Regions from separate parts of the Alteromonas sp. OM2203 genome, predicted to be linked through region 1. Evidence: predicted binding sites of a transcription regulator. Region 1 holds the regulator's gene; the other holds the start of a gene.

Region 1 (3,182 bases):
ATTTTAAGACCCATGGGTATCGATAGTTCATAACTTGTTATTTGAATGGTAACTGGGGGCGGCCTCGCTGGCAAAAGTTTAATATAAACTTTATACAAAAAAGGCGCATTAGCTGCGCCTTCTCGTCTGCATGTTTCGTCCACTCAAAGTGACTACCTTTGCGGATTGGTTTTACGCACCTGAACGCACACCCAACATGTGACAGATAGCATAGCTGAGTTCACTGCGGTTCAATGTATAAAAGTGGAAGTGCTTTACCCCTTCTTTTGCCAGCACTTTAACCTGATCCATAGCAATGTTTGCACCAATAAGGTTACGAGTAGCTTGGTCATCAGCATCAAGGCCATCAAACATTTTGTGTAACCAGCCAGGCACGTGTACGTTCGTAAAACCTGCGAACTTAACCAAAGTTTGGTAGTTGGTTACGGGTAAAATACCCGGTACTAAATCTAAATCTACACCAGCGGCGGCGGCTCTGTCTCTGAATCGCAAAAATACGCTAGTATCGAAGAAGAACTGCGTGATGGCTTCCGTAGCGCCAGCCTCTGCTTTGCGCTTTAAATTGAGTAAATCGAATTGGGCATTAGGCGCTTCGGGGTGTTTTTCAGGATAAGCAGCAACAGAAATATCAAAATCGGCAACGTCTTTCAAAAGTGCAACTAAGTCAGAGGCATACATCTCTGTTTTTTCTACTCCCGGCGGCAAATCGCCCCGTAGCGCTACAATACGGCGAATACCTGAATCCCAGTAGTCTTTAGCAATTTGTTTAAGCTCATCGCGGCTCGCATCGACGCAGGTTAAATGAGGAACTGCGGCTACGCCTGTCTGCTGCTGAATGCGTTTAACAACATCGTGAGTTCTGTCGCGTTCGCCACTGTTTGCACCATAGGTTACCGACATGTAGCTGGGCTTTAGCGGCGCTAAACGCTCGACCGATTTCCAAAGGGTTTGCTCCATGGCTTCCGTTTTAGGCGGAAAAAATTCAAAAGATACATCTATATCACGCAGTTCCGACAGGGACTGGTTTAATGCATCGATACCTTGCGCGTACGAAACCATGGTTTATTCTCTCAAAAATATGTTCTTATGGACGTTTAGACGTCTAAATTAAAGAATATATGTCTAGACGTCAAGAGGTTTACACTGCTCAATTGACCTTTTCGTGAACTTGTTTAGAATTTCTGTTCATAATATAAAAAGAGTAGACCGAGTTAGCACAATGGCAGAATGGAATGGCAAATATATTCACCCCTACGCAGAGCATGGCAAAAAAAGCGAACAAGTAAAAAAAGTCACTGTCTCTATCCCAATTAATGTACTCAAAGCTCTGACTGATGAGCGCACCCGCCGTCAAATAAACAATTTGCGTCACGCGACTAATTCCGAGCTGCTTTGTGAAGCATTTCTACATGCGTTTACTGGGCAGCCTTTGCCAAACGATGATGATCTGCGTAAAGACAACCTTAACCGCGTCCCGGCAGAAGCTAGACGTATTATGGAAGAGATGGGGATTGACCCAAGTTTCGAGAACAACGTAACCGAAGACGACTAATCGTTACCTTCTAATTAAAATATAAAAAGCGGCGCCCTTACTGTGAAATGATTTCGCACTAAAGGCACCGCTTTTTGCTGCGTGTTATATCAGCAATTTACAGCCTGTGTTGAGAAGCTAAAACCTGCGCTTAGCAACCTTAGCTTTCAACGACAAAAAGATTGAATTTTATTCGCTTGCGCTCTCGGGCAAACGTGCCACACCAGACGCTATTGCTGCTTTAGAAACTGCAGTTGCAATGCGTTCACAAAGGCGAGGGTCCATCGGCTTCGGAATAATATACTCTTTACCAAACGTCAGGCTGTCGCTTTTACTGGCCGCTAATACTTCCTCGGGAACAGGCTCTTTGGTAATACTGCGAAGAGCTTCTACGGCCGCCACTTTCATTTCATCGTTAATTGCCGTTGCGCGAACATCCAACGCGCCCCGGAAAATAAACGGGAAGCATAAAACATTATTCACCTGATTCGGATAGTCAGAGCGACCTGTGGCCATGATAAGGTCTTTGCGCACCTCATGAGCCAGTTCTGGTTTTATCTCAGGGTCTGGATTTGAACAGGCAAATACAATTGGGTTTTCAGCCATTAGCGCCAGTGTTTCTGGTGGCAAAACATCTGGTCCTGATACGCCAACAAAGATATCTGCGCCTTCCATAACATCTTCTAACGTCCGCTTGTCGGTATTATTCGCAAAGAGCTTTTTGTGTTCAGTTAAATCTTCGCGACGAGTATGGATGACGCCTTTTCTATCAAGCATGTAAATACGCTCGCGCTGAGCACCACACTTAATAAGCAGCTCCATACAGGCAACCGCGGCAGCCCCTGCACCCATACATACAATTTTAGCGCTCTCGATATTTTTACCCTGAATCTCTAGCGCGTTAAGCATACCTGCTGCAGTTACGATAGCCGTGCCGTGCTGATCGTCATGAAACACCGGAATTTTGCAACGCTTAATAAGCTCTTGCTCAATTTCAAAACACTCTGGCGCTTTAATATCTTCTAAGTTAATTCCGCCGAAGGTATCAGCAATGTTGGCAACAGTGTTGATAAACTCTTCTGTAGTGCGATGCTTTACTTCAATATCGATAGCATCAAGCCCCGCAAAGCGCTTAAACAGCAGGGCTTTGCCTTCCATTACAGGTTTCGATGCCAGAGGTCCTAAATTCCCCAACCCTAAAATAGCGGTTCCGTTACTGATAACGGCAACCAAGTTACCTTTACCCGTATATTTATAAGCGTTGTCGGCATCTTCAGCGATTTCTCTGACCGGCTCGGCAACGCCTGGGCTATAGGCAAGAGCAAGGTCATCGACACTATCGGCAGGCTTGGACAGCTCAACGCGGATTTTTCCAGGGGTAGGTTTAGCGTGATAATCGAGTGCGCGTTGTCTAAAATCTGACATGTAAAATGGTATCCTTGAATGTAGGGTTCATCGGTGTTTTGCCCTCGGTCTGTCGCTATTTTATTGTTGTTGTAGGTATAGATAAATTAACGTGAGCGCAATACAACTAAGCAGTTAAAAACGTCTTATAATCAATTGCTAGCGCCAGAGTTAGTACTGAACGATGTGTGTCGTACCTAAAGCGCCAGAAGGCTACTATTGAGCTATTATTCACAGAATTAATACT
Region 2 (3,182 bases), 310 kb from region 1:
TCGCATGAAAGGAGATAGGAATTCAAGACATGTTTAAATACGTAACAAGTGCGGTGATAATGACCATGCTGCTTAGTGCATGCAGTGAGCCGGTAGATGTGGTTATTACGCCTGAACCCAAGGACCTGACAGAAGTAGCAGTTGGTAAATGGATTTTGGATGATAACGGTAACGTTATGTTCGACCCGCAGACATCAGGGCTGGTTGTAATGAACGACACGCTGGTTACAATTGCAGATGCCAGTGCTGATACAGCTCAGCAGTTAAAGCTTCATCATATTTCGCCTGCTACTGCAATGTTGGTATCGTCGAGTGAGCGTTTTTCATTTTCGCAAAATGTGCGAAGAAGTTGCTTTTTTAACTACTTAAATGAAGAACCAGATTTAGAGGCATTAGCAGTAGACCCCAGGGATCCGAATGTAGTCTATACGGTCACCGAAGATGCAACTCGAACAGGAGCATTAAGTCCGCGGTGTGAAACTAAGTATGAGGATACTGGCTCTACTGATTATCCCACGTTACTCGTAAAGCTGACACGCAAAGACAATGGAGCTGTTGAGATGGCAGGCGTGCGGCCGTTGCAATTCCCTGTTGAATTTGAAGTGGGGAACTTTCCTAACGATGGGATAGAGGGCCTGACGATGGCTAATGACGGCACGTTATACTTAGCGTTGGAAAAAGACAAAGCAGCGCAACCTCGTATTTTTTCGTTAAATATTGATGATGATTTTTTTGCGTCGAAGGAGTTTGCAACAGTAGATGAGCCTGATTTACAGCTGCCATCATTTACGTCAGGCAATCATCCTCTCAATGGTTTAGCTATGTATACCCATTCAACGGGGGCGTCTTATTTATTTGGCGCAGCAAGAAACGATAACGAACTTTGGGTAATTGATACCAGCGGCAGTAAAGCCACCAAACGCATTCCCATCACTTTTGACGTGGCAAAAGACGAAAGCTGCGACCAATACACGATGGATAACGCGTCAATGGAAGGTTTAGTGTCAATTGACGATACTCTGTGGATTATCAACGATCCTTGGGAAAAAAATTATTTGAAAAATGCCACATGCGATGCGCACTTACGTCGTTACGAGGATTTGGCCCCTCTTCTATTTTCCCTTAAAATTAACAATGCGTGGTTTGAATAGTTTAAACGATACTCATAAGAAAGGGTTGCCAAGCAACCCTTTCTTATTTCTGAACCATTAAGTCAGGCTCTGATTAGATAACTTTTCCATTACGCATCACTGCGAAGGCGTGAAGCAAAGGTCTTTTTAAACTTTGCGAGCTTAGGGGCAACAACCATTGAGCAATATTGGTTCTGCGGATTATTTTTAAAATAGTCCTGATGGTAATCTTCGGCATCATAGTAATTATTCACTTCTACAACCTCGGTCACAACAGGATCTGGCCAAATTTCATCTTCAGTAATTTCTGCAATAATCTTCTCTGCTTCCGCTTTTTGGGCGTCGTCGTGATAGAAAACTGCGCTTCGATACTGTGTGCCCACATCATTTCCTTGCCTGTTTAGCTGGGTAGGATTATGCAGCGCGAAGAAAATTTCTAAAATTTCACGGTAGCTGATGCTATCTGCATCAAATGTTACTTGTACTACCTCAGCATGGCCCGTGTTACCCCCGCAAACTTCTTCATATGTAGGATCAGCTTTATGACCTCCCGCATAACCAGAAATTGCTTTTTCCACACCATCAACACTGTTAAAAGCTGATTCTATGCACCAAAAGCATCCGCCTGCTAAGGTTGCGACTTGTAAATTTGCCATAGTAAAACCTCTATTAATCTTTGAACCTAGTGTGGGTGCGAGCAGCCTGCAACACAAGTCATCCAAGCGTGTTTTTTTATCGTATAAACGAATATTAAATAAGAATAACGCAAAGCGGTCCAAAAAGATTTTAAGCTATTGGCACTTAGAGATAAGTGCTGGTCGCTGTGCGCACGCTTTCAGAAGCAAACGCACTGAAAACGAAGAGACACGCTCGGTTTAGCAGAGGTATTTTAACGTGATTATATTTTACGACGGCTATTGCCCACTTTGCATGGCCGAAATGAAACATTTAAGCAAACGAGACAAGCACAACAAATTGACGTTGGTAGACATTCAGTCTCCGGATTTCTCATCGAATTATCCAACATTAGATTGGGATGCCCTTAACGCCAGAATTCATGGTCTTCGCGACGATGGTACTTTGATAACTGGGCTAGACGTGACTCATGAAGCGTGGAAGGCAGTAGGAATGGGTTGGCTTTATGCTCCGCTTCGCTGGCCGATTATTCGTTATTTCGCGGATGCATTCTACAATGTGTTTGCCAAACATAGGTACACTATTTCCTATTTACTGACGGGGAAAAAACGTCAATGTGATCGCTGCATTCCAGGAGACGCAAATGAAAAATAATGTGCTAATTGTAGGCGCCTCAGGTGGCATAGCCAGCGCACTTATCGAGCAATATCGCCTTAATGACGCGGCAGTTATTGCGGTTAGTCGAGCGCCTGCGTCTGAATTTACGCCAAAAGAAAACGTTACCTATCACCAGATAGCGCAACAAGATGATGCGCATATTGGCGCTTTCGTTAAAAAGTTAAACGAACAGGGTGTCGTGCTAAATACCGTTTTAATTACCACGGGTTTTTTGCATAACGAGGAAAAGGAAGTACACCCTGAAAAACGATTGGAAGACATCAGCGAACAGGCATTGTCAGCTTATTTTTCTACCAACAGCATTACGCCTGCGTTATGGCTTAAGCATCTCGTTAACATTGTTAGCAAAGAGGGTTCAACTCTTGTCTGCTTGAGTGCTCGGGTTGGTAGTATTTCCGATAACGGACTCGGCGGTTGGTACGGTTACCGGGCATCAAAAGCGGCGCTTAACATGTTCGTGAAAACCGCATCGGTCGAATATAAGCGCAGGGTGAAAGACGTTATGCTCGTTTGTTACCATCCTGGAACGGTTGATACAGGACTGTCGAAGCCTTTTCAGAAAAACGTTGCTGCTAAGAAGCTATTTACGCCTGAATTTACCGCAAAACAACTCATTACTCATGTTTCGAAGCTAGATCGAGACCAAGCTTGCCATTTTATCGACTGGAATGGTGAAGTGGTAACTTGGTGATACGCTCTTTCATCGTTTCAACAAGTTCAACATCAAGACTTTTTATT

Evidence for each region. The regulator MetJ, encoded in region 1, represses methionine synthesis genes. The targets are predictions, from matches to a motif close to TAGACGTCTAGACGTCTA.
Region 2: msrA (peptide-methionine (S)-S-oxide reductase MsrA) is a predicted target of MetJ. The motif match lies at 1,863-1,880, and genes of this name have one in related genera.

The regions. Positions count from the first base shown of each region.
Region 1 covers NZ_CP183209.1:4,062,619-4,065,800, reverse strand. Annotated here, with positions in the region: gene metF (methylenetetrahydrofolate reductase) at 172-1,059, opposite strand; gene metJ (met regulon transcriptional regulator MetJ) at 1,220-1,552, shown strand; gene ACM0P2_RS17800 (malic enzyme-like NAD(P)-binding protein) at 1,721-2,956, opposite strand.
Region 2 covers NZ_CP183209.1:3,747,645-3,750,826, reverse strand. Annotated here, with positions in the region: gene ACM0P2_RS16535 (hypothetical protein) at 30-1,151, shown strand; gene msrA (peptide-methionine (S)-S-oxide reductase MsrA) at 1,241-1,786, opposite strand; gene ACM0P2_RS16525 (thiol-disulfide oxidoreductase DCC family protein) at 2,025-2,420, shown strand; gene ACM0P2_RS16520 (SDR family NAD(P)-dependent oxidoreductase) at 2,410-3,135, shown strand; gene ACM0P2_RS16515 (hypothetical protein) at 3,101-3,182, opposite strand, start outside.